3 regions of the Synechococcus sp. R5-15 genome follow, and region 3 is predicted to be linked to each of the others. Evidence: predicted binding sites of a transcription regulator. Region 3 holds the regulator's gene; each other region holds the start of a gene.
The links. Region 3 encodes NtcA, which controls nitrogen genes in cyanobacteria. Its sites were predicted from a motif close to GTANCNNNNGNTAC; they were not measured.
Positions count from the first base shown of each region.

Region 1: the regulator NtcA is predicted to act here: its motif matches at 6,214-6,227, upstream of NW839_RS04950 (cob(I)yrinic acid a,c-diamide adenosyltransferase).
Region 2: the regulator NtcA is predicted to act here: its motif matches at 9,186-9,199, upstream of glnA (type I glutamate--ammonia ligase).

Region 1 covers NZ_JANSIK010000047.1:25,753-37,000, reverse strand. The annotation lists gene gltX (glutamate--tRNA ligase) at 1-668, shown strand, start outside; gene NW839_RS04970 (GAF domain-containing sensor histidine kinase) at 747-1,553, shown strand; gene NW839_RS04965 (isocitrate/isopropylmalate dehydrogenase family protein) at 1,721-2,800, shown strand; gene NW839_RS04960 (D-isomer specific 2-hydroxyacid dehydrogenase family protein) at 2,860-3,786, opposite strand; gene NW839_RS04955 (phosphodiester glycosidase family protein) at 4,122-5,333, shown strand; gene NW839_RS04950 (cob(I)yrinic acid a,c-diamide adenosyltransferase) at 6,412-7,119, shown strand; gene dcd (dCTP deaminase) at 7,243-7,824, shown strand; gene queA (tRNA preQ1(34) S-adenosylmethionine ribosyltransferase-isomerase QueA) at 7,908-9,086, shown strand; gene NW839_RS04935 (HAD family hydrolase) at 9,083-9,904, opposite strand; gene NW839_RS04930 (hypothetical protein) at 9,966-10,235, opposite strand; gene fabF (beta-ketoacyl-ACP synthase II) at 10,248-11,248, opposite strand, start outside.
Region 2 covers NZ_JANSIK010000003.1:21,540-32,787, forward strand. The annotation lists gene NW839_RS00430 (glycosyltransferase family 4 protein) at 1-514, opposite strand, end outside; gene glyA (serine hydroxymethyltransferase) at 539-1,864, opposite strand; gene psaM (photosystem I reaction center subunit XII) at 2,212-2,304, shown strand; gene recG (ATP-dependent DNA helicase RecG) at 2,517-5,030, shown strand; gene purL (phosphoribosylformylglycinamidine synthase subunit PurL) at 5,052-7,358, shown strand; gene trxB (thioredoxin-disulfide reductase) at 7,445-8,875, opposite strand; gene glnA (type I glutamate--ammonia ligase) at 9,341-10,765, shown strand; gene NW839_RS00465 (DUF4278 domain-containing protein) at 11,014-11,248, opposite strand, start outside.
Region 3 covers NZ_JANSIK010000054.1:59-8,948, forward strand. The annotation lists gene NW839_RS05485 (hypothetical protein) at 2-379, opposite strand; gene psbV (photosystem II cytochrome c-550) at 559-1,101, opposite strand; gene NW839_RS05495 (hypothetical protein) at 1,423-2,310, shown strand; gene NW839_RS05500 (hypothetical protein) at 2,321-3,256, opposite strand; gene NW839_RS05505 (M61 family metallopeptidase) at 3,577-5,373, opposite strand; gene ntcA (global nitrogen regulator NtcA) at 5,671-6,345, shown strand; gene eno (phosphopyruvate hydratase) at 6,584-7,867, shown strand; gene NW839_RS05520 (prolyl oligopeptidase family serine peptidase) at 7,864-8,890, opposite strand, start outside.

The DNA.
Region 1 (11,248 bases), on a different contig from region 3:
AACTGGGCTTTTTGCCGGAAGCTCTCAAGAACTATTTGGCTTTGCTCAGTTGGTCGCCCCCGGATGGGGAAGAGCTTTTCTCTTTGGAAAAGGCGGCTGCGCTGTTCGACTTTGACCGGGTTAACCGTGCGGCTGCCCGCTTTGACTGGGACAAGCTCAACTGGATCAACAGCCAGTACATCAAGCAGCTTTCCCCGCCAGAACTGGTGGAGCGGCTCACCCCCTTTTGGCAGGCGGCAGGGTTTGACCTTTCCGGAGTGCCGGATCCCACCTGGTTGGAAGATGTGGCCCGCCTGATTGCCGATGGTATCGACCGCCTGGCAGAGGCTCCTCCGCTCAGCCGCTTTTTGTTTCAGGAGCCCCTCAGCTACACGTTGCCAGCTCTGGAACAGTTGCGCCTGCATGGGGTGGCAGAGGCTATGGCTGCAATGGCCACCACGTTGGCTGCTGCCGAGCTGCCCCAGGTTTCGGCGGACAGCTTAAAACCGCTGGTGGATCAGGTGGCCAAAGCCCAGAACATGAAAAAGGGCCTGCTGATGAAGAGTTTGCGGGCCGCCCTGACAGGGGATCTGCAGGGGCCGGATTTGCTGCAATCTTTTGCGCTTCTGCAGCGGCGGGGCTGGGCCTTGGGGCGGTTAGAGGCTGTGCAGAAGTTGGTTTCTTGTTGATGGAAGTTTATCTCTTGCTGTTAAGCCTTCGGTTGCCTCTGTTGAAAGTGCTCCGCACCGCTGCCGCGATGGGATCCCATGCTGTCACGCCAGCTACAGGCTGCAAACCAAATTGTCCAAGAACTGGTGCTGCTCTCTTCTCAGTTGTCTTCCCCATCCTCTTCGGACTCTGTAGAGACGAGGGAGCTGGAGCAGTGTGTGCTCAAGCTGGCCCAGACCTTGGTACGGCAGATGGTGGATCGTCTGGGTGCAGCCTCAGCTCGCCTTTGGATTTTCGACCCGCAGGAAGGATGTTTTCAGTCGGTGGCCCATGCCGGCCTGCTCAGCCCTGCTCACGACCAAATTCAGCGGATCTATCCTGACGACAGCCCTTTGGGACGGGTGGCCCAGGAGGGTCTGCCGCTTTTGAGCAACAATCCCGCCCAAGAAGCCTGGATGCCCGCCCCAGAGTGGGTGAAGGCCAATGGCTTGCGAGGCTTTGTTGCCTACCCGATTAACCGGGGGGAGGAGCGGCTGGGGGCTTTGGCTCTGCTGAGCCGGACACCTCTGGAAGCCAGCTTTCTGATTGTCAAACACGCGGGGGCACGGCGCATCGATCTCATCATTCAGCCCAAGGCGCAACAGGACGCCGGTTCCTCTATCAACCCTCAGGCTCCCTACACCCACTTGGAGCTGAAGATCATCGACGATGGCTGTGGTATGCCGGAGTCCAAGAGCGGGGTGGATCCCGCCCAGCCGCCCGGCCATGGCCACGGGTTGCTCAACATGCGCTACCGAGCCGAGTTGATCGGGGCAAGCATTGCTTGGCGTAATCGCCGCTTTGGCAGTGGCACAGTTGTAGAGCTGCGAGTCCCTCTGCCGCCGAGTCCCCGATCTTGCGGCTAGCCCCCCCTTTTCTGAGGTAGCAGACGCAGCATTTTCAGTCTCAACCTGTTCTATAGTCGTTTAAGCTCAAGGGTTCCCGGTTCTCTAACCTGTCTGGTGGAGGGATCCTCTCACGCCGGCAGGACGGAGTTTCTGCACTGTCGTTGACACTGCGAGGAGAAGCATCTGTGGCCTATCGTGTGACTTTGATCCCTGGGGATGGCATTGGCCCGGAAGTGGCCAAGGCGATGACCACGGTCTTGGAGGCTACTGGGGTTCGGTTCGAATGGATCCCGGTAGAAGCAGGAGTGGAGGTGATCGAGAAATACGGCACCCCCTTGCCGCCCCAGGTGTTGGAGTCCATTCGGGAAACCAAAGTGGCGATCAAAGGGCCGATTGGCACTCCCGTAGGTACTGGCTTTCGTTCGGTCAACGTAGCCATTCGCAAGGAGCTGGATCTCTACGCCAATCTGCGCCCGGCCAAATCCATGCTCGGTGTCAAAAGCCCTTTTCAAGACATTGACCTAGTGGTGGTGCGGGAAAATACTGAAGATCTCTATGCCGGGATCGAGTTTGAACGGGGCACGCCGGAAGCCATCCAGGCGCGGGAGGAAATGATGCGCCTCTCCGGCAAACCCATCCGCGAGGGATCCGCCATTGGCATCAAGCCCATTTCGGACTTCGGCAGCCGCCGCATTGTCAAATTTGCCTTTGAGTACGCCCGCCAGAATGGCCGCAAGAAGGTGACGGCAGTGCACAAAGCCAACATCATGAAATTCACCGATGGCTTGTTTCTGCAGGTGGCGCGGGAGGTGGCCCAGGAGTATCCCGACATCGAGTTTGAAGATCGCATCGTGGACAACATGTGCATGCAACTGATGCAAAAGCCGCAGCTCTACGATGTGCTGGTGCTCACCAACCTCTATGGGGACATCATTTCCGACTTGTGCGCGGGGATGATCGGCGGGCTGGGGGTGGCGCCGGGGGCCAACATCGGCGACGGCATTGCGGTTTTTGAGGCCATTCACGGCTCTGCTCCCAAATATGCCGGCCAAAACAAAGTCAACCCCTGCGCTCTGATCCTCTCCGGGGCGATGATGCTGCGCTACCTAGGAGAGCGGGAGGCTGCCGCAAGGGTGGAGGCGGCGGTGCAGGCGGTGATCGCCGAGGGCAAGCAGGTCACCTATGACCTGGCCACAGGGGATCCCGTCGGCACTCAGGAGATGGCAGAGGCCATTGCTGCCCGCGTGCAGGAGATGGCTCCGTAGTAGGGTTTGGCGTCAAATGTTCTGATCCCAGGCTCCTCAAAAGGGAGGGACTGGGGGCCTCAGTACCCCAAAGCCAGATCCACCACCCCCAGCAAGGGATCCCCGGCCCGGAAGCGCCGCACATTTTCTCGCACCCGCTTAGAGAGGGCTGGGACAATCATGGCATCGGTAAGAGCAGTGTGGGGGGTAATCAGGCAGTTGGGCAAGCTCCAGAGGGGATGCCCATCCGGTAGGGGCTCGGGATCCGTGACATCCAAGGCGGCCCCGCGAATGACCCCCTGCTGCAGGGCGGCCACCAAGTCGGAGGTCACGATGTGCTTGCCTCGCGCCACATTCACCAGCCAGCACTGGGATCCCATCTGCTCCAACTCAGCTTGGGCGATGATCCCCTCGGTTTCTGGCGTGAGGGCCAAAGCCAGGATCACCACATCTGCCCCTGCCAACACCGTTTGCCGTTCCGCGAGTGTCACCACCCGCGTGGCCCCCGGCAAGGGATCCGCCTTGCGACGCACCACGTCGATGGAGCACTGAAAAGGCTGCAACAGCTTGATCAACTCTTGGGCGATGCCCCCGGCCCCGAAAATGACCACGCGGCTGCCCCAGAGGCTGGTACCGGAGCCTTCCTGCCACGTTTGGGCCAAGGCGCGGATCTTCAAGTCGCGCAAGCCGGCCAAGGTCAAGGCCAAGGCATGTTCCGCCACTGGCTGGGCATAGACCCCCTTGCCACAAGTCCACACATAAGCGGGATCCAAGACTCCCGCCCGAACAAAGGGTTCCACCCCTGCCCAGGGCAGCTGCACCCAGCGGATCCCTTTCCCTTCCGCCAGACAGCACTTCAGGCCGGGCACATCAAAGGCATCGGCCCAGACCAAGGCTTCTGCTTCTGCCAGGGGCACAATTTCGCCACCCCCTGCCAAAACAGCCTCTTTGAGCCAGGGGCGAAGATGGCCGGGTTCGACGGCAATGCGTTTGCCTTGGATGCCCATAGGAACCGTTGGATGAGGCTTTCCCCTTGCCAGGATACTGTCGGCAGAGCGAGAGATGGCATGCACGGGCAGCCGCAAAAACCGGTGATCGAGTGTTAAGGGATCCCAAAGGGAGCCTGGAGCACCCTTCTGGGATCGCTAGGGTGGAAGCCGGAGCTGTTGTGTTGGTTAAATCTCCAGTAGGTGGCATTCCCCGATGACCCTTTCCGAACTGCTGATCTTGGTGACGCTGCTCTTTCCCGGGATCCTGTTGTCGCTCATTGTGATGGGAACCTTTGCCGCAGGGGGATAATCATCTCCCAATGACAATGGTGAAGCCCTAAAGACGTGAAGACATGTCCAAAACCAAGCTGAGCGCCTGGGTCATGGGCTGGGGGTTAGCCTGCACTGCTGCTCTCTTTTTGCCCAGCGTGGCTGCTCAAGCTCAGGTGACCCTCGGTGTGCAGCCGGTGCGGGTGGTGCAAGGGATCCCTTTGTACCAGAAGGAGGTTTGGGTTGGAGACAATCGGATCCCCGTTTCTATCGTGGTCATTTCTCTCGCAGCGGGCCAACTGCGGCCTATCTGGGCTGCACCTGCGGGGCTGGTGGGTCTGGGGGAGCTGTCTTCCTTTGGCCCCGAACAGGGAGCAGTAGCCGCCATTAACGGTGGGTTTTTCAACCGCAACACCCGTCAGCCGCTGGGGGCAATTCGTCGGGATGGCCGTTGGATCTCCAGCCCCATTTTGGGCCGTGGGGTCATCGCTTGGTCGGATGGGACGGCAGGGCAAGAAGGGGGATCCGTGCGCTTTGCCCGTTTGCGGATGCAAGCAGAGCTGCGCAATGCCATTGGGGATCAAATCCCAGTGGTGGGCATCAATACAGGCTATATCCTGCCCGGCATCTCCCAGTTCACCCCCGACTGGGGATCCACCTACACCACCCAAACGGACGACGAAATGCTCGTGATGGTGCGGGAGGATCGGGTGCAAGAGATTCTGATGGCTGGCCTGGCCGGCAGTTTAACGGTACAGATTCCCAGTGAGGGGTATGTATTGGCAGGGCGGGGGCTAGAAGGTGCCCTAGAAGCCCGCAAGCTGGTTCCCGGGGATCGCCTCAGCCTTCATCTGCGCTTGGATCCGCCCGAGCTGGAAGCTTATCCCCACATCCTAGGGGCAGGGCCGCTCTTGCTCTTGGATGGGCAGGTGGTTTTGGATGCCCGATTGGAGGCATTTCAACCCCTCTTTCGCAGGCAGCGAGCCGCCCGCAGTGCCATTGGCCAACTGGACAGCGGACATTTGCTGCTGGTGACCGCCGGCAATGCCCAGGAAAATCAAGGGCTCACCCTGCTGGAGATGGCACAGTTGATGCAGCAATTGGGCTGTCGCCATGCCCTGAACTTGGATGGGGGCAATGCTTCCACCTTGGTGCTGGGGGGAGAGGCCGTCAATTGGGAACACCGACACCCAGAAGCCAGCCCACCCAACAGTGAGACGGATCCCAGTCCCTCCCGGCGGCGCACACCCCGAGTTCACAATGGCCTAGGGTTTTTCCCAAGCCCAAGTCGGTGACAGAAAACTTTTGTGCCGGCGGGATAGAGTCTTTTCCCTTTGATCCAGGGATCGAGGGTGGGATCCCCGGACTTCCCGGCTGCTTGGATGAGGGATCAGGTATTCTCCAGGATTGGATCTACCTTCTCAAGAAAAAGATCTCTCCCCCCGCCAGAGGAAGGACTCGGCTTTGATTGCGCAATGGGATCCCGGCAATCTCAGCACCCAAAGCCCCAGAGCTTTTTCAGGTCAATTTTAAGTGGGATCCAAACTGAACGCCCAATGCTCATTTCTCATAACAGAAATAGAGATTAAATTAAGTAGAAAACATCGGCCTTGAGACCGGTAAGAAAAATGATCAAAGAGGCGATCTCTTGAAGAAGACGACCTCAGAGTATAAAAGGCACGCAATTCTTTACGCTTCTGCTAAATCAGATGCTGGTTTTCAAAAAAGTATTGTCAATAATCCATTTTTTGACGAAGATGATTGACGAATTTATATTTCTTCACTCTCGAGGTTAGAAATTAACTCCTTGGACTTTTGGTTACAATTCTCTCTACTACGAATGTTCGCTAATGTGTAGGCCTACCCGGCTCCCGACCAAATGTATAGTTATTTTAAAAATGACTATCTCTCCTGGTGGACAAGGCTTTTGGGGTAGGTTGACCCTTGCTCCTCTCTCGTGGGTGGGCTGCTGGTACTGGCATTCCTGTTTGTGAGAGTTAATCTTATTTGGAAGAAATTGATCTTTTTCTCAAATTTTTATAGAGCACCTCTATACTCAAGTGAGATAGCCCCACACACAAGCTTCTGGGCTAGGCCTGAAATTTTATTGAGATCCCCTGTCAAAGCTTTTCAGGTATTGCCTCTTGTGCCAAAAGGCTAGGATGGGCAAGGATTGTATTTTCTATTACTCTATTGGGGATGATTTGTATGCCAGCTAGAAGCAGAACCGACTCATTGACGGATACGCACAGGTGGTGTTTCATGGAATCCATAGCCGACGCTCTCCACCACTTGTAGGCCCTATAACCTAGGGCCGTGTTCTCTAGCCTGCTCGCGAGATAGAACGTGGTTTGCACTGCTTCTCCAAATCCTATGCCTTCCTCCAAGGATGCCGCTCCTGTAGCCCGCGCCAAACAGCCTGCGGCTCAAGCCAGCCCTGCTGCCGGCGAGCTTTTCCTTCAGCAGAATGGATCCCTCTCCGCCCAGTTGGTTCCCCAGGGATCCCTGCAGCTTTACACCCACCCCAGCCGAGGCATGTTTACGCCTGTCATGGCCCAGGCGCTGCGCTTGGCCGGCCAGGGAACGCGGGTGCTGATCGTGCAATTTCTCAAGGGTGGGATCAACCAGGGGCCCGCAAATCGTCTCTCCTTGGGCAGATCCTTAGAGTGGGTTCGCTGTCGCCTGCACCGGTGCATCGATACACCTCACCTAGAGCCTGAGGAGCGGGTGGCGTTGGATGAGCTGTGGCAATTCACCCAGGAGGCTGTCAGGAGTGGCCGCTACGACTTGGTGGTGTTGGATGAGCTGAGCTTGGCTGTGAAGTTGGGCCTGATCTCAGAAGCTGAAGTGCTGAGCTTAATCGACCAGCGCCCCATCTCCATGGACATGGTGATCACCGGGCCGGAGATGCCGGATTCGTTTCTGGAGCGGGCGGACTTGATCACGCAGCTGCGCCTACGTGGCATCCCAGGCCCAGGGCTCCGCACTGCCGATGGGAATGTTGCCTGTTCTCTGGATCCCCCTCAAGTCAGCGGCACAGGTGCTATGCCTACAGCAGCCCATGTTGCTCCGCACCGCTAGCGCAAACAGTTTCCGCTCCGAAAGACCTAGGCAACACGGGTCGCGTCAGGGGGGCGGAGTCCCAATAAGACTGGAGCTTGTCCACCAGATGTGCCCTCACTCTCCAGGAAGCCGGCTGTAGCCATGTTGAAAAACGACCGCTGGATCTGTGAGCAAGCGCGGCGAGGGATGATCGAGCCGTTCTGCCCTGAGCTGGTGCGCGCTGTTGAGTCTCGGCCTGTTTTGAGTTACGGGCTGTCCTCCTATGGCTACGACATCCGCCTGTCGCCGGTGGAGTTCAAGATCTTTCGCCATGTGCCCGGCACGGTGGTGGATCCCAAGCGGTTTAACCCCAAGAATCTGGAAGCGGTGGAGCTGCACCACGACGAGATGGGGGATTACTTTATCATCCCGGCCCACTCCTATGGGTTGGGGGTGTCTTTGGAGCGGCTGCAAGTTCCGGATAACATTACCGTGATCTGCATTGGCAAATCTTCCTATGCCAGGGTGGGCCTGATTGCCAACCTGACGCCCGCTGAGGCGGGATGGCGGGGTTATCTCACCCTGGAGTTTTCCAACGCCTCCAGCGCCGACTGCCGTGTGTACGCCAACGAAGGGGTGGTCCAGCTTCTGTTTCTGGAAGGGGATCCCTGCCAAGTGACCTACGCCGACCGCGCCGGCAAGTATCAGGATCAGCCGCAGCAGGTGGTGGTGGCCAAGGTTTAGCTGCTTCCCTCAAAAGGGAGAGGGTTGGCGGGATCCGGTTGGCTATGCTGGATCCACGTAGAACCCCATCTTGATTCATCTCCATGCCTGACTCTTTTTCGCCTGCTGCCGCTCCCCCCGGTGAGGCTGAGCCTTTGGGCGATAGGGAGCCCAATCCGGATCTGCTCACAGCTTCCTACGACTACACCCTCCCTCCAGATCGGATTGCGCAAACGCCGGTGGAGCCCAGGGATCAGGCGCGGATGCTGGTGGTGTACCCGGATAGGCACGAGCATCGCCGCTTCTGCCATCTGCCTGACTACCTGCAGGAAGGGGATCTGCTGGTTCTCAACGATACCAAGGTGATCCCGGCCCGCCTGTTCGGGGCCAAGGAACCCTCCGGGGCGCGGGTCGAAGTGTTGCTGCTGGAGCCTTGTCTGGAAGGGATCCCTGCCGCTGCGCAACCTCTGCCGGATCAGGCGTGGAGCTGGCGGGTTTTGGTCAGGCCGGGCAAACGGGTGAAGGTGGGGGATCGGATTGGTTTTTGGAGCAAGCAGGGATCCCCCTCTGGGCTGAGGGCCACCGTTCTGGCTTTGGATCTGGAAACCGGCGGGCGAGTGGTGCAGTTTGAGTGGGAAGGGGCGCAACCTTTTGAGGAAATCCTGGAACAGGTGGGCCGGATCCCGCTTCCTCCCTACATCAAGGCTTCCGGATCCCCGGGCTCAGGACAAGTTCGCCCTGAAGACTACCAAACCCTCTGGGCCAAACACCCCGGCTCGGTGGCTGCTCCCACGGCAGGGCTGCACTTTACCCAGGAGCTGCTGGAGCGGCTGGCCCAAAAAGGGATCCAAACGGCCTACATCACCCTGAACATCGGCCTGGGTACCTTCCGACCGGTGGAAGCGGAGCGGGTAACCGAGCATCGTCTCCACAGCGAGTGGCTCAAGGTGCCGGCAGAAACGGTGGCAGCCATCCAAAAAGCCCAAGCCCGAGGGGGGCGGGTGATCGCGGTGGGAACGACTGTGGTGCGCTCTTTGGAAACCGCGGCAGCCTCTGGCACCTTGCAGCCTTGGCAGGGGAAAAGCGATCTATTCATCTACCCCGGCTACTCCTGGCGGGTGATTCAAGGACTGGTCACCAATTTTCATCTGCCCCGCTCCAGCCTGATGATGCTGGTGGCTGCGCTGATCGGGCGGCAAAGGCTGCTGGATCTCTACCGAGAGGCCGTCGACCAGGGGTATCGCTTCTATTCCTTTGGGGATGGCATGCTGATCCTGCCCTAGGGCTGGGGCTGACCTCCCTGGGATCCCTTGAAGGAACCGGCCTCCGCCTCTCCTTCAACTGGGGTCGAAGGACGGTCTTGCCCGCCGGCAAACCAGTTCCGGATGCGATCCCATTCCACCTGATGGTAGCCGTCCACCACCCAATTGGCCCGCCGCTGCAGCATGTGCAGAGGAAAGAAGGTGGCCAGAGCCAGCACCGGGATCCCTGCCGAACGGGCTGCCTGAATGCCGGAGTAGGTGGCTTCAATGCTCAAACACGCCTGGGCAGGCAATTCCATCCGCTGCAAAAGCAGGCGGTGCAAGTGTCCTGGGGAAAATATTGGGCCTGCATCATCCCCCGTCACTCGATAGGAGCCCACATCGGTCAACTGTATCAGGGCCGGGCAACAGGACTGGAAACGCTCCAGAAAAGCGGTCACCTCGGCTGCCGATTGGCCGCACAGCAGGCCGACCTTCAGTTGCAGCCGCTCCAGCGTCTCCAAAGTTTCCCTCAGGCCGGGAATGAGAGGCAGCTCCCTTTGCCCCTGCAAAGCTTGCTGGTAGTATAGGGCCTTGCGTTTCAGCAGCTCTTCCAGCTGCTTGGGGTTGAGCACCCGCCCCTGCTCCCCCCACAGAGCCGGCAGGCGCTCTCGATCCGGTCGGCCCAGGTATTGCAGCCGATAGAGCTCCCGCTGCCCAGGGGATCCCGACTTCGGCCAGCACAGGTTCCAGGGGCGCAGGTTCTCTTCCACCAGCAGTTGGTTGATGGCCTGTAGGTGCAAGTTCTCGTCATCGGCCACCACTCCACTCCAGCTCAAGATCACCCCTTGCAGTCCCATAGGGGGGACATCACCCTCTGCTAACGACCGCAACCCAACTGCATCAAAGCAGATGGCTTGTCTATCCATTTTGGACGCGACGCTCGAACTCTTCCCGAGTGGTGTCCACCAATTGCACTGCCTCTGGATAGAGCTGAGGATGGTTTTGCTTCAGCCAACTGAGCACCCGTGCCAATTGAGCTGCACACAGATCCAAATCCGCTTGAAAAATAACCGCCGCCGCCATGTGCTGAGCATATTCGGGCGGGTGACCCTGCTGCGCCAGCTCCGCCGTCAAAGCGGCCAAGGCTTGTTGGCGAACTGAGGGCAGTGAACTTTCGGGAGAAGACATAGGCCAAGCCCTTCAAGCGGGAGAGTAGCGGCGCAAGGCCAGCGTGACGTTGTGCCCACCAAACCCAAAGGCATTCACCAAAGCGGCCTCAACAGCCATCTGCCGCCCCTTGTGGGGGACAAAATCCAGCCCTTCGCACTCGGGATCGGGGTTGTCCAAGTTGAGGGTGGGAGGAACCCAGCCGTGGTGGATGGCCAAAGCTGTGGCCACCGTGGCAATGCCGCCCGCTCCCCCCAACAGGTGGCCGGTCATGGACTTGGTGGCGCTGATGGCCAAACGGGGGGCATGCTCGCCAAAGACCGACTTGATGGCCTGGACCTCGGCGATATCCCCTACAGGGGTGCTGGTGGCATGGGCATTGATGTGTTGCACATCCCCAGGCTGAAGCCCGGCATCCTTGAGGGCCAGCCGCATCGCCCGGGCCGCTCCCTCGCCGCCGGGGGCAGGGTTGGTCATGTGGTGGGCATCGCAGGTGAGGCCATAGCCGACTATCTCCGCATAGATCTTGGCCCCGCGGGCGCGGGCGTGCTCCAACTCCTCCAGCACCAGGATCCCTGCTCCTTCCCCCATGACAAAGCCATCCCGATCCCGATCAAAGGGCCTACAGGCTTGCTCCGGGGTGTCGTTGCGGGTGGAAAGGGCCTTCATGGCACTGAACCCCGCCATGGACAAAGGGGTGACCGCCGCTTCCGTGCCACCTGTAATCGCCACTTGCACCTCTCCCCTCTGGATGAGCCGAAAGGCATCGCCAATGGCGTTGGAGCCAGAGGCACAGGCCGTAACTGTGCAGGAATTGGGGCCTTTGGCGCCAAAATGAATGGCCAGGTGACCCGCAGCCATATTGGCGATCATCATGGGCACCATGAAGGGGCTACAGCGATCCGGCCCTTTCTGCAGATAGATGGTCTGCTGCTCTTCCAAGACGCGGATGCCGCCGATGCCGGTGCCCAAGATCACCCCCACTTGCTCAGCGTTGAGAGCGGTGATGCGAAAGTCAGCGTCCTCCAAGGCTT
Region 2 (11,248 bases), on a different contig from region 3:
ACACCCCTGCCGCCAGCCCATCCAGCCCGTCCATGAAGTTGATGGCGTTGGCCATCCCCACCAGCCAGAACAGGGTAATCAGCAGGCTCAACCACACCGGAAAGGGCCAGATCCCTCTCCCGGGCAGACTGATGAACTCAATGCGCACCCCTACTCCCCAAGCGGCAGCAGCCACGCCGAATTGCATCAACAAGCGGGAAAAAGGCGACAGGTGAAACAGGTCGTCCGCCAGGCCAATCAAAAAAAACAAAACCCCACCGATCGTCACCCCCCAAATCTCGTACTCCTGCTCGGTGCGCAAGCCCCCAAAAGCTCCGGCTCCCCAGAGCAACAGCAGGGCCACCAAGTTGCCAAAAAAGATGGAAACCCCCCCCAGGCGCACCATCGGTTGCTGGTGGATCTTGCGCTCGTCGGGAAAGTCCAACTGGCCACTGCGGATCCCGACCGCCTTCACCACCGGGGTTGCCCACAGAACCACACAGGCAGCAGCCAGAAAGGCAACCAAGTAGGGCATAGCAAGCCGTGGCGAGGATTGCGGTTATCCCAAGTGGGGGTAGAGGGGGAAACGACGACAGAGCTGAGCCACCCGCTGGCGACACTCTTCCAATACAGCAGGCTCCTCAGGCTGAAACAGACAATCGGCGATGATCTCCCCAATTTTTTCAAATTCTACCGGCCCCAGGCCGCGGGTGGTCAAGGCCGGGGATCCCAGGCGCAGTCCGCTGGCCACGAAAGGCGGCTGTGGGTCGAAGGGAATGGTGTTTTTGTTGGCGGTGATATGGATCTCGTCCATTAGCCGATCCGCCCGTTTGCCTGTCATCACCGGATCCGCCGCCCCCACTTTTTCCAGCACCGCCGAAACCGAGCGCAGATCCAGCAGCATCAGGTGGTTGTCTGTGCCCCCGGAAACCAGCCGAATGCCCCGCCGTTGCAGGGATCCCGCCAGGGCTTGGGCATTGGCGATAACTTGGGCCGAGTACTGGGCAAAGCTGGGCTGCAGGGCTTCTCCAAAGGCCACCGCCTTGCCAGCAATAACATGCTCCAGCGGCCCCCCCTGGCTGCCGGGGAACACTGCCTTATCCAGCTTTTTGCCCAATTCTGGGTCGCGGGTGAGAATGAGTCCCCCGCGCGGCCCTCGCAGCGTCTTGTGGGTAGTGGTGGTCACCACATCGCAGAGGGGCACGGGGTTGGGGTGATGTCCAGTGGCCACCAAGCCGGCAATGTGGGCAATGTCGGCCAGAAGATAGGCCCCCACCTCGTCGGCAATGGCGCGGAAAGCGGCAAAGTCAATTGTCCGCGGATAGGCAGAGTAGCCGCAGATGATCAGCTTGGGCCGGTGCTGCAGGGCCAGATCCCGCACTTGGTCAAAATCAATCCGCTCCGTCTGCGGATGCACCCCGTAGTGCACCACGCGGAACCACTTGCCGGAGACGTTTACCGGGGAGCCGTGGGTAAGGTGGCCGCCGTGGGCCAGATCCATGCCCATAATTGTGTCTCCTGGCTGCAGCAGGGCCAGGAAAACAGCGAAATTGGCCTGCGCCCCCGAGTGGGGCTGCACATTGGCGTGGGCTGCCCCGAAGAGTTGCTTAGCCCGGTCAATGGCCAGCTGTTCAATCTCGTCAATAAACTCACAGCCGCCGTAGTAGCGCTTGCCCGGCAGCCCTTCTGCATACTTGTTGGTGAGCACCGAGCCCTGGGCTGCCAAGACGGCAGGAGAAGTGAAGTTCTCGCTGGCGATCATCTCCAGGTGATCCCGCTGCCGGTTGAGCTCTTGCTGGATCAGGCGGTAAACCAAGGGATCCGTTTCCGCCAGGATGGCCAAGCTATCCCGTGAGGTGGTCAGACTTTGTGGAGCAGCTACCATGATGACGCCAAGACCGAACTTCGCAGGAGGAATGGGCAAGAACTGCTTCGCCGTCGCGACGGCGTTGCGGAGCAACATCGTAGCATGACCCGCAAACCAGCAGCGCAGGCCCCGGCCTTTCTGCCTGGGGTAAAACCCCAAAACTGAGAAAGAATCCCTTGCTTTAGGGGTGGGGAGAATGTCAATCGATCCAAGCAGAGGATCTGGGAGCCACGGTCAAGCGGGATGGGCAAGGGCTGCTTTGTAAAGAATGTTGAGCTTTTCTTCTCGGTGTCAAGGCTACCCCTCAAGCTACGGTAGAGTGAGGGAGCTGACTTTTGTGCAATTCCACTGTTAGGGAGTTGGTTATGACGGACGCACAAGTTTTCACCATCCTGGCGATTGCCTTGGTGCCGGCAGTGATGGCTCTGCTTTTGGGATCCGCCCTGGCCCGCAGCTAAAGCTCCTGCATCTCCCAAAAAGTGCCTCTGGATCCCTTCGGCCTGCCCCGTCACGACAGTGTTGCGGAGTAATAAGGCAGGCTTTTTTCTTTATCAAGGAAAAGGAATGGAAAGTGTGGCTTGCGCTGCTGCACTCCTTCGGTTGTCCTGCCGTTGTTGGCTAAAGTTGGATTGATAAGGAGCACTCCCGGCAGCCAAGCAACTTGAGCCAGGTGGATCTACAGCGGCTTCAGCGCGCCCTTTCCCTAGAAGCAGAGGTGGGGTTTACCGACCTGCGGGGGCGAGAGCAGACCTTCTCCCAATTTTTGGGGAGCGTGTTCGGACAGGATCCCCCCTCTGACTGGGTGCTGAATGGAGATGACCGGCGGCGATGGAAAGAACTGGGATCCCGCTATACCCTGTATTCCGAGCTGGAGCTGCCCGAACGCCAGCACCTGGTGGCCGAAACCCGCCGCTGGCTGGAGCGAGTCCGACGTCAGCAAGAGCTGTCCCGACCGAGTTCCCACCAACCTGGCTCGTTTGCAGCCTCGTTGCCACAGCGCTCTGGTTTCCCTGCCGTAGGCGTAGCAACAACCCCCCCAGAGGCAGGGCGGAGCACGATTTCCCCATCTCTCCCCGCCGGCCTCAGCCTGGAGCAGCCGCTGCAGTTTCTCAAAGGCATTGGTCCCAAGTCGGCGGAAAAGCTGGCACAACTGGGCCTACACAGCGTGCGGGATGCCCTCTACTACTTCCCCCGCGACTACCTGGACTATTCCCGGCGGGTGCTCATCCGCCAAGCCAAGGTGGGGGAGACCGTTACCCTTGTAGGGACGGTGAAAAGTTGCAGTTGCTTTACCAGCCCCAAGAATCCCTCGCTGACCATCTTCAACCTAAAGATTGCCGACAAAAGTGGTGTAATTACCCTCAGCCGCTTCTACAGCGGGCGGCAGTTTGCCCAGCGCAGTTGGCAAGCTTCCCTGGAGCGGCAATACCCCAAGGGGGCCCTGGTGGCTGCCAGCGGCCTGGTCAAAAAGGGCCGGTTGGGCCTAACGCTGGATAACCCGCAACTGGAGGTGCTGGGGGGAGAGGGCGAGGAGCTGGACAGGCTGGGCAAGATCTTGCCAGTTTACCCTCTCTCGGAAGGGATCCCCGCCGATCTGGTGCGCAAGGCGGTGCAACTGGCTTTGCCGGCGGCGGCCTTGGTGGAGGATCCCTTGCCGGCGGATCTCAAGCGGCAGTTGCAGCTTTTGGACTTGCCTGTTGCCCTGCAGCAGATCCACTTTCCTGAGACCCGAGAGCTGCTGGCCCAGGCCCGGCGGCGGCTGGTGTTCGATGAGTTTTTCTACCTACAACTAAGCCTATTGCAGCGGCGACACCGCTATCGTGCCCAAGCTCAGGCCATACCTCGTTACCAGCCGGCTAGAGGGGAGCTGTTGGATCGCTTCTACCAAATCCTGCCCTTTCAGCTTACCGCTGCCCAGCAGCGGGCCATCGACGAGATCCTAGCGGATCTGCGGGATCCCTTGCCCATGAACCGCCTCTTGCAGGGAGATGTGGGATCCGGCAAAACCGTGGTGGCGGTGGCAGCTGTGCTGGCAGCCATTCAATCCGGTTGGCAGGCGGCCCTCATGGCTCCCACCGAGGTTTTGGCCGAGCAACACTACCGCAAGTTGGTGGAATGGCTCAGCCAGCTGCAGGTGCCCGTTGAACTGTTGACTGGATCCACGCCCCCTGCTAAGCGCCGGGAGATCCTGCGGCAGTTGCAGACCGGGGAATTGCCCTTGGTGGTGGGCACCCATGCTCTCATCCAGCCGGCAGTGCAGTTTCGCAACCTGGGCTTGGTGGTCATCGACGAGCAGCACCGCTTTGGCGTGGAGCAGCGGGCCGCTCTGCAACAGAAAGGGGATCACCCCGATGTCCTCACCATGACCGCTACCCCCATCCCCCGCACCCTCACCCTGGCCCTGCATGGGGATCTGGATGTTACCCAAATTGACGAGCTGCCGCCGGGGCGCAAGCCCGTGCACACCCTGGTGGCCCGGCCAGGGGATCGCCTGCAGGTGATGCGGCTTATCGAGCGGGAAATTGCCCAAGGGCGGCAGGCCTACGTGGTGCTGCCGTTGATTGAAGAGTCGGAGAAGCTGGATCTCAAATCTGCCATCGAGGAACACCAGCGTCTGCAGGAAAAGGTCTTCCCCCAATTTCGGGTGGGCCTGCTGCACGGGCGCTTGACCAGTAGCGAGAAGGAAGCTGTCATTGCGGCCTTTCGCCGGCGGGAGCTGGATATTCTGGTCTCTACCACGGTGGTGGAGGTGGGGGTAGATGTGCCCAATGCCTCGGTGATGCTGGTGGAGCATGCGGAGCGCTTTGGGCTCTCCCAACTGCACCAACTGCGGGGGCGGGTAGGGCGGGGATCCGACCAAGCCTATTGCATCTTGATGACGGGATCCAAAGGAGAAGATGCTCTGCGGCGGCTGAAGGTGCTGGAGCAATCCCACGACGGGTTTTTCATTGCCGAGATGGATCTGCGCTTCCGGGGGCCGGGGGAAGTGATGGGTACCCGCCAGTCGGGGCTACCCGATTTCGCCCTGGCCAGTCTCATGGAGGATCAAGAGGTGCTGCAGCTGGCCCGCCAGGCGGCAGAGCAGCTTATTGTCCAAGACCCCGACCTGAAGCGCTGGCCCCCCTTAAGCCGCATACTGGAAGAGCGTCAGGCCCGTCTCTTGGGCCCTGGGTTGTTGACCTAAGCTAGGGGCAATTGGAGCACTATGCCCTATACTCTCGAAGACTTAAAAGCCCACGGCCTTTCCCCGGCGGAATATCAACAGATCCAGCAGCAGCTGGGCCGGGATCCCAACCCCAACGAGCTGGCCATGTTTGGGGTGATGTGGTCAGAGCACTGCTGCTACAAAAACTCCCGCCCTCTGCTGAAAAACTTTCCCACCACGGGCGAGCGGGTAGTGGTGGGGCCGGGGGAAAATGCCGGCGTAGTGGATCTGGGGGAGGGGGATTGGCTGGCGTTTAAGATCGAGTCCCACAACCATCCTTCGGCAGTGGAGCCCTTCCAGGGGGCAGCTACCGGCGTGGGAGGGATCCTGCGGGATATCTTTACCCTGGGCGCCCGTCCCATTGCCCTGCTTAACTCGCTGCGCTTTGGGCCGCTAACAGATCCCCGCAACCGCCGCCTCATGGCCAGGGTGGTGGAAGGGATCGCCCACTACGGCAACTGTGTCGGGGTACCCACAGTGGGGGGAGAAGTGGCGGTGGATCCCTGCTACAGCGGCAATCCCTTGGTCAACGTCATGGCCCTGGGGCTGCTGGAGACCCCTACGGTTGTCAAATCTGCAGCCCAAGGGGTGGGAAATCCCGTTTTGTATGTAGGCTCCACTACAGGGCGGGATGGGATCCGCGGGGCCAGCTTTGCCAGCGCCGAGCTCAAGGAGGATGCGCAGCAGGATCGGCCGGCAGTGCAGGTGGGGGATCCCTTCCTGGGCAAGTGCCTCATCGAGGCCTGTCTGGAGGCCTTTGCCACAGGAGCTGTGGTGGCTGCCCAGGATATGGGGGCAGCCGGGATCACCTGCTCCACCGCGGAGATGGCCGCCAAGGGAGGGGTGGGGATCCGCTTTGACCTCGACCGAGTGCCGGCGCGGGAAAGCGGCATGGCTGCCTGGGAATACCTGCTCTCGGAATCCCAGGAGCGGATGCTGCTGGTGGTGCAAAAAGGCCGCGAGGCGGAGGTGATGGAGATCTTCCACCGCTGGGGTTTGCAAGCTAGTGTGGCCGGGGAAGTCATTGCCGAGCCGCTGGTGGAGATCTGGCACCAGGGATCCTGCGTGGTGCAGGTGCCGGTGCGGGCTTTGGCCGAAGACACCCCCGTCTATGTCCGTCCGGTGTTGCCAGAGCCGCCAGCCTACGTGCAGGCAGCGTGGCAATGGGATCCCGCCACTCTACCCCCTTGTGATTGCCAGGGGATCCACCTCGCTCAGGCAACGCTGGCATGGAAAGAGGTGCTGCTGCAGCTTTTGGCCAGCCCCACCCTGGCCAGCAAAGCCTGGATCTATCGCCAATACGACCACCAGGTGCAAAACAACACCGTCCTTTGGCCGGGCCAGGGAGATGCGGCGGTTATCCGCATCCGTTCCCAAAAGTTTGGCGTGGGCGAGGTGCCGCCCCTGCGAGCTTCCCGCAAGGCCATCGCTGCTACCCTGGATGGCAATGGCCGCTGGGTGTATTTGGATCCCTACGAGGGGGCCAAGGCAGCCGTGGCGGAAGCTGCCCGCAACCTCACCTGTGTGGGGGCCGATCCCCTAGCTGTTACCGATAACCTTAACTTTGGCAATCCCGAAAACCCGGTGGTGTACTGGCAGCTGGCCCTGGCCTGTCGGGGGATTGGAGATGCCTGTCGTGCCCTCGGTACGCCGGTAACGGGGGGAAACGTTTCTCTCTACAACGAGACCCTCACCCCCCAGGGATCGCAGGCTATCTACCCTACCCCTGTCATTGGCATGGTGGGTCTTATTCCCGACTTGAAATGCATCTGTGGCCAGGGGTGGCAGCAAGCAGGGGATCTCATTTACCTCCTGGGATCCCAGGCCCTCACCAGCTTGGGGGGCAGCGAGTATTTGGCGGTCATCCACCAGCAAGTTACGGGCCGGCCCGCGCCAGTGGATCTGGAATTGGAAAAGCGGGTGCAAGCTGCCTGTCGCCATGGAATCCGCCAGGGCTGGGTGCGCTCTGCCCACGACTGCAGCGAGGGGGGATTGGCTGTGGCTTTGGCAGAAGCCTGCTTGAGCGGAGGCCGCGGCGCAACCCTCTCCCTGGCTCCTGGATCCTTGCGCTGGGATCAGGCCCTGTTTGGCGAGGGATCCAGCCGCATCCTGGTTTCTGTGGATCCGGCCCAGCGCTCTGCTTGGGAAGCCTACTTAGAAGCGCAGCTTGCCGGCCAGTGGCAGCTTTTGGGAGAGGTGGGATCCCCTGCGGATCCCCTGCTCTTAAGGACGGCAGAAGAGGATCCCTTACTGGTGGTGTCTTTGGCAGCCATGCAGGCCGCCTACCACGGTGCCTTTTCGGACTAGCTGAGCCTCGGTTGGGAAACCGTTTTCTGCGCCCAGCTCCCTTCTCCCTTGGGGAGAGGGGCCAGAGGTTGGAGAGGACAACATCCTTAGGGGGATTTTTCCTCACACAAATTGGCCTGGATCACCTCTCGATATTGGGATTTGGGCTTAACGCCCACCAACTGGGCCACCAGCGTCTTGTTTTTGAAAAATTGCACCGTCGGGGTGCCCGCCACCCCCCCTGCCTCTGCAATCTCCGGATCTTTCTCAATATCGATCTCCACCACGTGCAGCTTGTCCGAGAACTCATCGATGATCTTGTTCAAGATCGGCTTGAGGGCATGACAAGGGGCACAGGTGGGGGCGGTGTACTTGACCATGAGCAGGCGATCGCTTTCGTGGTAGAGTCGCCGCAGGGCATAGCTCCCCTCATGGCAAGTCTTGCTGAAGTCTAAGTCATCCTGTCCATTCTCCTCAAAGCTGGCCTCCTCAACAGCAGGATCCCCAGCAGACTCTGCCGCAGAAGTCGCAGCAGGGCTGGGTTCAGGATGGCTTTGGGGAAGGACGTGATACTCCTGGGCCAAGCCGTGTTCCGAGAGCCAGCGCTCTGCCAACATGGCCGCCATACAGCCAGTGCCGGCAGCGGTAATCGCCTGACGAAACTCGTGATCCTGCACGTCGCCGGCGGCAAACACCCCCTCCACACTGGTGGCCACGGATCCCGGGCGGGTGACGATGTAGCCGACTTCATCCAGTTCCAGTTGTCCTTTGAACAAGTCGGTGTTGGGCTTGTGGCCAATGGCATAAAATAGGCCACCCACTGACATCTCGCGTATTTCGCCGGTTTGGTTGTTCCGCACTTTCACCCCGGTCAGGCGCAGGCCGTCGCCCATCACTTCCACCGCCTCGGTGTTCCAGTGCACAGTGATCTTGGGGTTGTTGAGAACACGATCCTGCATGGCCTTGCTGGCCCGCATTTTGTCGCTGCGCACCAGCATGTGCACGTGGGATCCAAACTTGGTCAGGTAGGTGGCTTCCTCACAAGCAGTATCGCCGCCGCCGATCACCACCAATTCCACCCCTCTGAACATGGGCATAGCCCCATCGCAGACAGCACAAGCTGACATGCCCCGGTTCCAGTAGGTCTCCTCCCCCGGCAGGTGTAGGCGCTTGGCTGTGGCCCCGGTGGCGATGATCAGGCTGTGGGTGCGCAATTCCCGCTCGTCAGAACGGACGACAAAGGGCCGCTGGCTTAAATCCACAAAGGTGACATCTTCGGTGTAAAGTTCTGCCCCCCACCGCTGCGCTTGAGCCCGCATGTTCTTCATCAGTTGGGGGCCGGTGATGCCCTCGGGAAAGCCCGGAAAGTTCTCCACCTCGGTGGTGGTCATCAGTTGCCCGCCCGGGATCCCGCCCGCCTGGAACCCCTCAAACACAACCGGCTTCAGGTTGGCACGCCCAGCGTAAATGGCTGCTGTAAACCCAGCAGGGCCGGAGCCGATAATCACCACATTCTCAACCCGACTTTGCTCTATCATCCGATGTCTCTCCTTCTGCAATGGGAATAAAAGCCAAACTCATAACGACTACGCTTTAGCTTAACACCCCTTGGCGAACCGGTCGAGGCCGAGGCCTATTAGCCTCATTTTCGCTCGCCTCAGGCCATTGGGGCCTTTTTTGCCCATCCCATAGGGTTATCTCTGCCCAGAGGTTGGCCAAGTGGCGGCCATTGCCCAAGTTTTGGATCCCCAACACCCAATCTCGGTTGACCCAAGCCAGAAGGAAAAGAGGTGTCTGAGATGGCCAGCAATTTGGTCTTGGTCAGAAAGCGGAGCTCAAATGAATTTTGTATCAGAAACTACAAAATACCCGTGTTGGCCTTTCTAGGATGAGTGAGCGTTTTTGGCCTGTCTGGGTCGAAGCGTGGGGATCACCTGCTGGGATCCCATTTGTTTCAGCCACAGTTCCCCCAGTCTTAACCGCAACCCAATCAGGAGAGAGTAATGGCATCCACGCCCCAAGAAGTGCTTCAGATGATCCAGGACAACAACGTCCAGATAGTGGATCTCAAGTTTGTGGATATCTTTGGCACCTGGCAGCATGTTTCCTTCCACACCTCGATGATCAAGGAAGAAACCTTCACCGAGGGGCTTCCCTTTGACGGATCCAGTATCCGGGGCTGGAAAGCGATCAACGAGTCGGACATGTACATGGTGCCGGATCCCAGAACGGCTTGGATCGATCCCTTTCTGGAGGTGCCCACCCTCAGCATAACTTGCAGCATTGTTGAGCCGCGCACTGGCCAGCCCTATAGCCGCTGTCCCCGCAGCCTTGCCGCCCGTGCCGTTGCCTATCTGCAATCGACGGGCATTGCCGATACGGCTTACTTCGGGCCGGAAGCGGAGTTTTTCATTTTTGAGGATGTTCGCTTCGACCAAACCCAAAACTCGGCCTACTACTTCGTGGATTCCATCGAAGGTCGCTGGAACTCGGGCCGCGAGGAGAAAGGTGGCAACCTGGGCTACAAGCCTCGCTACAAAGAGGGCTATTTCCCGGCCCCGCCCACCGATGCCCATCAAAACATCCGCACCGAGATGCTGCTGACCATGGGCAAGTTGGGGGTGCCCATCGAGAAGCATCACCACGAGGTGGCTACCGGCGGGCAAGGGGAGTTGGGCTATCGCTTTGCCGATCTGATCACGGCTGCCGACTACATGATGGTTTACAAATACGTGATCCGGAACGTGGCCCGCAAGCACGGCAAAACCGTCACCTTCATGCCCAAGCCCCTATTTAACGACAACGGCACTGGCATGCACACCCACCAGTCCCTCTGGAAGGATGGCCAGCCCCTGTTCTACAGCGAAGGCACCTATGCCAACCTGAGCGAGACAGCTCTCTACTACATCGGTGGCCTGCTCAAGCATGCCCCGGCAATCCTGGCCTTCACCAACCCCACCACCAACTCCTACAAGCGCTTGGTGCCCGGCTTCGAGGCGCCGGTGAACCTGGCTTACTCCCAGGGCAACCGTTCCGCTGCCATTCGCATTCCGGTGACCGGCAACAATCCCAAGGCCAAGCGTCTGGAGTTCCGCTGCCCGGATGCCACCTGCAACCCCTACATCGCCTTTTCGGCCATGCTGATGGCTGGCCTGGACGGGATCAAGAATAAGATCCATCCCGGCGAGCCCTTGGACAAAGATATCTACGATCTGGAGCCGGAAGAGCTGGCCAAGATCCCTTCCACACCCGGATCCCTGCTGGATGCTCTGGAAAGCTTGCAGAAGGATCATGCCTTCTTGCTGGAGGGAGGCGTCTTCACCGAAGATCTGATCCAGACCTACATCGAGTACAAGATCGACAACGAGATCAACCCCATTAACCTGCGGCCCCACCCCTACGAGTTCGCCCTTTACTTCGACGCCTAGACGGTGTGGCCGATTCTGCAGCGGGATCCCTGATGGGATCCCGTTTTTTTCCGAGGAAATAGCACCCCTCAATTGTGGATCCCTTGAGCAACTTGGCTGCTTTTGGTCAACAGCACCTCGTGCCAGCGTTGAAGCGTCCTGTGCCGTCCATCGACCTGAGGAAGCTCAACCCAGAAACCAAAAGGGGATCCCCAGCCGGGATCCCTTCTCGCTGAGCTCATGCCAGAGCATCAACAGTTACGGGCAGATCAGCTCATGCTGACACGGCTACGGTCGTAGTTGAGCCGAAAGGTGGGATGCACTTTTCCTTGGATGCGGTTCCAGAAGTTGCGCACGTTGACATGCAGGCCAATCTGCTCTGTACCGCGGAGCAGCATGGATTGCTGGCGAATCCGAATCAAGCGTTGATGGCTCATCATCAAGCGGCGAGACAGCTCATCCAAGACATGAGAACGGCCATTAGCAGCCACCGGGGCAGATGCC
Region 3 (8,890 bases):
GCTACTGAAAGCTCGCTCCGTACCGCTTAGCGGTCGGAGCCGGGTAGTTTACGGCTTCGTCGTCCATCCAGGAAGGGGGTACAGGTCGGCATCCATAGCTGGAATCCGAGCCATCGTAGCTGCCGGGATCCCGCTGGTACTTCATCAAGGCTTGAAGGGTATCTCGGGGTGGAGTAGAACCGCGCAAGTCCTTCAAAGAGAGGGAAATGTTGGGAGCCGACAAGGTGGCACCGCCCACATGACAATTCGAGCAGGCGGACTGAAAACGATTTTTGACATCCTTGACATACTCCCCTGCCCAAAGGCAGGAGATTCTGGTTCCTGGCTCTGCGACAGCACTTACCGTGTTGGGCTGCCCCTCTACGACAGCGGTGCTCATCTCCCCAGGCATTCCCCCTTGCGGGGCAGTTCCCTAAACCCAGTTTTCTTGGTAAGGATGAATGCGAGCCGCCACCGGACTGGCCAGCCCCAGCCACAACAAAGCTAGGATCCCGACCCAGGCCCACAGGCGAGACGGGATCCGACATCTCATAGGCAACTTCTGATCCAGATGCGGCATTAGAGATAGGCTGATAGGTCGCTGTGGCTTTCGTTCTTGGTACCGCCCCAGCCGGGAACAGTCTTGGCCTGCACCAGAATGTAGCCCGCAATCAGCTTCAGATCCTCGTCGGTGAGGTTGCGCAGACGGGGATACTCACTGGTGAGCTGGGTGTTGGGGTGATACTCCAACAGAGACTCCACCCCGTCATAGGTGACCGGATTCTTGATGTAGTCCACGATTGCCAGCACATTATCCCGTGGGGGAGTTGCCCCCTCCAGATCCGAAAGCTTCAAGCTTACGTCTGGGTTGGGATAGGTCTGACCGCCCACATGGCACTGGGCGCACGCGGTGTTGAATAACTTCTTCCCTTTGGCCAACTGGGCCTCGGTAAAGGTAATGGACTCGGTTGGCGACAGAGCCACCGCAGGAATATCCTTAGCTGCAAACACTGGAGCCAGACCCCAGCCAAACCCAGCCATCAACACAGCCAACAGCAGGACAAGCAACCGACGACGCGCTGGCACAAACACCTTCTGAACAGAAAAAGCTTTGCTAAACATGGTTCTCCGTAGATCAGTCTAGAAAGAGGAGAGGTGGGCTCCACTCCAGCCGCAAACCCGACAACAGGATCAAGAATAGACCATCAAGAGATCATTTGCAGATGGGATCCGAGATGGTTTCCCAATGGTTCCATTTGCCTTTGGTGTTAAGTTTGATTACGGAGCTATGGCCTGTTGGGAGTCTGTTGGCCGAGAGCTGACTTGGCCACAGCCCAGTCGAGAGAACTGAGCAGGTAATGAGCAGGTAATATAGAGCTTGGCTTGCTTGCCTGGCAACCTCAGAGCAGGAGAATACGGCAGACTCCGTTCCAGGTTTTCCCCATGTCCTCTATCCGATTCCAGCCGTTGCGGGTGGCTTTCACCTGTGCGGATCCCAGTCAAGTGCAAATGCCCGTTGCCGATTTGCTGGCGGCCTTGCCGGCCTCACCACTTCTGACCTACACAGACCCGGAAGCAGCGGACTTGCGGGTAGAGCTGTTGCCCGATGCCACTTATCACTTTTACCGGCGGGGGGAAGAGGTGGCTCTGGCGGCCTTCCGGATCCCGGTGAAGAAGCTACTGGCCCTGCCTCGCAAGCTGGTGCGGCTGTTGGAGCACGTGGCTGCTTTTGGTAATCTTTTGAACCTGCAACCTGCCAGCGATGCGCTGAGCAGCATCTTGGAAGTGGAATTTCTCCAACTGGAAACCCCGGCCAGCAGCTCTGCCCCTGCCGAAGTGAGCCCCCTGCCGCGGGATCCCCAAGGGAAAGTGCAAATCCAAGCAGGCCGCAACCTGGCCATTGCCTTGAGAAACAGAGCCCCCACTCCAGTGCATGTCTATGTCACCGTCTTTGACGAGCGGCGGTACAGCGTGGATTTGGTTTACCCCTATCAACCAGATCTGCCTGCCCGTTTACGCCCCAACGAGAGCCTGCTGATTGGCTCTGGCCCCCGCTACCTGCTGCAGATGCAGCTGCCAGAAGGAACAGACGTAGCGGTGGATCGCTTCAAAATCTGGGTCAGCAGCACCAGCATGCAGCCAGGCATTATGGTGATGCCCCCTCTGGGGCAACGGCTGGAACCTCCCTCAGAAGATCCCTACGGGGCCGGATCCCGCCTGGATCGGGAAGTCCGGCTGGCCATTCTGGGCAAAGCAGGCAGCACTCCCATGCCAGCTTTTGCCGAGGATCCCTGGTGGTGTATGGAACAAGCTGTCAAGATTGTAGCCTAGCTAGCTTTTGTCAGGTGCTCTTTCGGACATGACTTTTCAGAATTTTGATAAAGGTCGGCTCAACATCGTCAACGCCGATTACTGACAGCTTATAACTGGAAGACAGGCTAATTTTCTTATCCTGATCAACATCAGTCAAGACTACAAAAGCCTGATTCTGCTGAAGACCAAGCCTGGAAGCCAACCAAGAGTACTTGTCTATACTTTCATAATAATCACCCGTTTTGGATTCTACCCAGTAAAACTTATCATTGACATAAAAGAATAAATCTATTTCAAAATCATTTCCATTCGGCAAAGTAACTTGAGTATTCATGATGTAAGAAAAACTGATCTTTTTGCCTTGCTGACTGGCAATCTTTACTAGCTTTTCTTTGACATATCGCTCCAGCCATCCTCCTGATAGAAAGTTCAATGCATTTGGGTCTCTGCTCGGCTTTGCTTCTAAAATAAATCTAGGAGACTTCAAATAATGGTACTCCTCCAAGAAGGCGATACTACAGAGCATATTCGCAAGTTGGCAACTATCTGATACTACCTGGTTTGGCTCGTCTTTCAGAATCAGGGAGAAAGCCTCTCCTTCGTTCATGTTTGACTTTATCGACTTGTAGAGTTTTCTAATTGAATAATATCTATCTCCCATAAAGTTGGATATCTGATTTAGCTTGCTGTTCAGTTTGCTACCAACCCTACTTGCTTCCTTGGTTTCCAAGCTTTTAATTCTTATTCCTTTAGACCACAGAAATAAAGCTAACCTCAACTTATCACGATCACGGCTGATATGATCAATGACTTCCTGGGAACTTTCCTCAAGCGCTTTGACAACAGCAACTTCTTGTGAGTCCCAACTTACTGCTTGATTTGTCGCTCGAGGAAGCTCAAGCCTTTGAAGATTAGGCTGTAGTTCCTGATGAATGTCTTCCGCTCTTTCCACTCGGCTGGCCAAGATGGTTCTCTGTTCATTCGGATGCCTGTCACGTTGAGACATACCTGTAGATGAGGAGATAACTTTTGTAGTTTCTCGCTTCCATCTCCCTGACCTAAGCCTAACTCCTATCAAGCTCCCTGACCTAAGCCTAACTCCTATCAAGATGCCGATGGCTATTCCAACTAACAAAGCTAAAATTAAATCCATTGGATTTAGTCCCGATCTTTGTTGTCGTTACCTTTGGCTTGAGTTGACTAGACTACCCGCTTGTCTCAACATGATAGGGGGAGGTGAGCGAATTTTCAAGTGGAGGGGGCTTGCCCCTGACCGCAGAGAAGCTAGGTGCGAATGAGGGATCCCAGCCAGCCTTGCTGAAGGGCTTCTTGAGCAGGAGTCAGTTCAGGCAACACCTCCAACGTGTAGACATCGGGCCGAGGGGGATCCAACGGGATCCAGAAATGTTTCAACTGATCGGCTTGAAAAACGCTCAAACAAATGATCTGGTGGGGCTGATAGGCCGTCAAGCGTTCCGCCAAGTTGGCAGCGCTCACCCTGAACCCATCCAGGGCCACCAGCTCATCGCCGGCCCAGATGCCCGCTTTTTGCGCCGGGGATCCCATCTCTACTGCGCTGATGCGATTGCCTTCGCCGTTGAAGTTGAGGCCCAGGTAGGGGGGAAGGTTGGGTCGGCTGAAGTGAACCTTGAGGGTGAGGCCAAAGGGGTGGAGGTAGGCGTTGTAGTCTAGCTCTTCCGTGCCGTCCACATAGGCTGCGAAAAACCGGCCAAGATCGGCACCGGCTGCCCGCTCAAACGCCTCCCGCAAGTCTTGGTCGCTGTAGCCCTTCCCTGACCGACCAAAGCGCTGCCACAGATCCTGCAAAGCCGTATCCAGGGATCCCTGACCGCCGGAAAGGTGACGGATGTGCAGATCCAGCAGCCAACAGACCAAAGCCCCTTTTAAGTAATAAGAAACCTGGCTGTTGAGGGTGTTTTCGTGGGGGCGGTAGAGTTTGATCCAGGTATCGAAGCTGGACTCCCGCAGCGATTGCACAGCCCGGCCCGGAGTACGCTGCAAGCGGCCAATCTGTTCGGAAAGAATCTTCAAGAAATCGCCGGCACTGAGGATCCCTGCCCTCAACAAGATGACATTTTCGTAGTAGCTGGTCGCTCCCTCACAAAACCACAGGCATTCCAGATAGTTTTCTTGGTTGTAGTCGATCTTTTCCAATGCCAGCGGACGCAGACGCTTGACATTCCAGGCATGAAACAACTCGTGGGCCAGCAAAGACAAAAAGCGCCGATAGGACTCCGGCTGATGCAGCTCCAGCCCAGAGTAAAGAAGGGTGGTGCTGTACTTGTGCTCAAGGCCACCAAATCCTCCCGGCGACAAATGCACAATGAACCAGTAGCGGTCGTAGGGTAGCCCACCGAAAAACGCGGCTGTGGTTTTGACAATCGCCTTAGCATCAGCGACAGCCCGCTCCACATCCAGAGTGCCCGCCCCCCAAACCACAAAGTAATGGGGGATCCCTTCCACCTCAAACGATTGCATCCGATGCAGGCCCACCTCCACCGGGCTATCCACCAGCTCGTCATAGTCCTCTGCCACAAAAGACTGGCCGGAAGCGGGATCCCCAGAAGAGGAGATCAAAGGCCGCAAACTGGTGGCGATGCGCCAATCGGGCTTGGGGGGGATCACCGTCAAGGTGTAAGGTTCCCGCTCGCGACCGGGCACGTAGAGAAACAGCGCTGCCCCGTTGAAATAGGCGTGGGTCAAATCCAGATGGTTTGTGCGCACCGTCAGCTCATAGGCATAGACCCGGTAGCACACCTTCACGGCAGAACAGCCCGGCGGATCGATCTGCCAGGTGTTCTTGTCCACCTTCCGCCAGGCCAAAGGGATCCCTTGCTCAGTTGCCGCCTGAAACTCCTGCACATGACGGGCATACTCCCGCACCAAGTAGGATCCCGGCGTCCACACCGGCAGCCGCAGCCGCAAAGGCATCTTTGGCTCCACCTCTCGGAGCAGCAGCTCCACCTCCAGGAGGTGATTGGCCGGATCCGGCATCCGCACCGTGAAATGCTGGCGGCTCAGCCGAGAAGGTTCAGCAACAACAGCCTCCGGGCTCCCCATAGATAGATAGATAGATAGAATGTTCCAACCCACTCCACTCTCTACCGCCAAGGGCCGACGCAACCCCCAGCGACAATGGCTCCTATCCTAACCTCTGCCTTTGGCTGGAGAGCAGCAACGAGACTTAAAAACGTAGCGCGTGCTACAAAGATACCTAGGCAGAACCTTCTACTTTAGGGTAAATCTTGGTATCGTCATAGATTCTGAAGTCAATGGGTTGCAACCTAGCCTAATGCTTCTAGATTGATCTTAGTAGGTTGATCTTAGGTATAAACTGACCTTAAAAGGTTGATGAGTATGGCGGTGGCCGTAGCGGAAAAATCTCTGATCACAGCCTTCAAGCAATTGGGAGGCCCTCACCATCCTCCGGTTATCGAAACGTTTGAGCGCGGGAAGACCATTTTTTTTCCAGGGGATCCGGCGGAGCGGGTTTACTTTTTGGTGAAGGGAGCCGTTAAGCTCTCGCGGGTCTACGAAATGGGGGAGGAAATCACCGTCGCCCTCCTACGCGAAAACAGCATCTTCGGCGTGCTCTCCTTTATCACAGGACAGCGCTCTGATCGCTTTTATCACTCGGTGGCTTTTACGCCTACTGAGTTGCTCTCTCTGCCGATCGAGCAGGTGGAAAAATCCCTACAGGAGAACGCCGAACTGGCCATGTTGCTGGTTAAAAGCCTGTCGTCCCGCATTTTGCAAACGGAGATGATGATCGAGACACTGGCTCATCGCGACATGGGATCCCGTCTGGTCAGCTTTTTGTTGATCCTCTGTCGCGATTTCGGAGTGCCTGGCCCGGATGGGGTCACCATTGATCTCAAGCTGTCTCACCAGGCCATTGCCGAAGCCATTGGCTCAACCCGCGTCACCATCACCCGCCTGTTGGGAGAGCTGCGCAAGAAGAAGTACATCTCCATTCACAAGAAGAAGATCACCGTACACGACCCGATGCGGCTGAGCCATCGCTTTGCCTAGAAGGAAGAGGAGAACACTTCCTGAGCAGCACCTTGCCCAGGCAAACCCCGCTCGATGGTTGGTTGAAGCTCTGGCCGGCCTATGTTCAATCTACTGCTGCAGCCTTGAAGAATCTCTGTGCCCGAAGGACAGACTTAAAGTTTTCTGGAAGCTGACCGGATCGCGGGCAAAAACCTACTAGTCTATGGGGGGATCTGGCTTTGGCCAGAGCTATCTAGCCAATTGCTGAGGTGTAACTGTGGAAACAGCCATCGAGTGGATTACCGCCCATGAGATCCTCGACTCGCGAGGGCGTCCCACCCTAGAAGCCCTGGTGGGTCTAGCCAATGGAGCAACGGGCTTGGCGCAGGTTCCCAGCGGTGCCTCGACCGGTACCTTCGAGGCCCATGAGCTGCGGGATGGGGATCCCAAACGCTACGGCGGTAAGGGTGTGCTGAGGGCGGTGGAAAACATCCTTGGCCCCATCCAGTCGGAGCTGCAGGGAGAAGATGCCCTCAACCAAGCCCGTATTGACCAGTTGCTGATCGACCTGGACGGCACCCCCAACAAGTCCCGCCTGGGGGCCAACGCTATTTTGGCAGTTTCTCTGGCGACAGCCAAAGCGGCTGCGGAAGCAGTGGGCTTGCCTCTTTACAAATACCTGGGGGGGCCTTTTGCCAACCTGCTGCCGGTGCCGCTGATGAACGTGCTCAACGGCGGCGCCCACGCCGACAACAACGTCGATATTCAAGAATTTATGCTTGTGCCCATTGGAGCGGCCAGCTTTCGCGAGGCGCTGCGCTACGGGGCTGAGGTGTTTGCGGTACTAAAACAAGTGCTGCAGCAGAAGGGGCTGTCCACCGGTGTGGGGGATGAAGGGGGGTTTGCTCCTGATCTCGACTCCAATGCGGCGGCTTTGGATCTGCTGATGACGGCTATTGAACAGGCAGGCTACAAACCGGGAGCAGATATCGCCTTGGCCTTGGATGTGGCCGCCAACGAGCTGCTGCAGGATGGGCAATATCACTTTGAGGGCAAAGCCCGCAGCGCGGCTGAGATGGTGGCTTACTACCAGCAACTGCTGGCCAACTATCCCATCCTTTCCATTGAAGATGGGCTAGCGGAAGAAGACTGGGCCGGTTGGCAAGCCATGACCGCTCAACTGGGATCCCGGGTACAGCTGGTGGGAGATGACCTGTTTGTAACCAACCTGACCCGCCTGCAAAAGGGCATCGACAGCGCCGCCGCCAACGCCATTTTGATCAAGCCCAACCAAATCGGCACCCTGACGGAGACTGTCTCGGCCATCCAATTGGCAGTTCAAGCCGGCTTTCGCACCATCATCAGCCACCGCTCTGGCGAGACGGAAGACACCACCATTGCCGACTTGGCGGTGGCCACCCGTGCCGGGCAGATCAAAACCGGATCCCTCTGCCGCAGCGAGCGCATTGCCAAGTACAACCAACTGCTGCGCATCGAAGACGAGCTGGGGGAAGCGGCAGTTTATGCCGGTCGGGTGGGCCTGGGTCCTAGAGCTCGCTAACTTCCCGTTCCGTCCCAGGGGATCCCTAGCACCTGCACCAAAAAGGCCCAGCGGTCGGCAGCTTCCTCAATCAGCTTGCTGGTGGGCTTGCCGGCCCCGTGCCCTGCCTTGGTGTCGATGCGGATGAGGATGGGCTGGGATCCCCCCTGGGCTGCCTGCAGGGCAGCGGCAAACTTGAAGCTGTGGGCGGGCACCACCCGGTCGTCGTGATCTGCGGTGGTGATCAGGGTGGCGGGATAGGCAGTGCCGGGCTTGAGGTTGTGCAGAGGGGAATAGGCGTAGAGGGCCTTGAATTCCTCCGGGTTCTCCGGGGATCCGTACTCCGAGATCCAGGCCCAGCCGATGGTGAACTTATGAAAGCGCAGCATGTCGAACACCCCCACTGCCGGCAGGGCCGCTGCAAACAGCTCCGGCCTCTGAACTAGGCAGGCCCCCACCAGCAGGCCGCCGTTGCTGCCGCCGGAGATGGCCAACTTGGCGGGGTTGGTGTAGCCATGGGCTATCAGCCACTCGGCAGCGGCAATAAAGTCGTCGAACACCTTTTGCTTGTTGAGCTTGGTGCCCGCCTGGTGCCACTCTTCTCCGTACTCGCCGCCGCCGCGCAAACTTGGCTGGGCATAGACACCGCCCATTTCCAGCCAGGCCACCAGACCCACTGAAAAGCTGGGGGTAAGTGAGATGCCAAAGCCACCGTAGCCATACAGCAGGGTGGGGTGATCCCCTGTCCGAGTCAGGCCACGGCGGTGGACGAGAAACATGGGGATGCGGGTGCCGTCTTTGCTGGTGTAAGACACCTGCTGCACCTCGTAGGCCTGGGGATTGAAATCCACCTGGGGCTGACGGAACAGGGTGCTGGTGCCGCTGGTGAAATCGTAGCGGTAGATGGTGGGCGGGGTAGTGAAGCTGGTGAAGGTGTAGAAGGTCTCGGTGTCGTAGCGCTTGCCGCCAAAGCCGCTGGCGGATCCCAGCCCGGGCAGCGGAATTTCTCCTAGGTAGCTACCGTCTAAAGCAAAGGTCTTGATC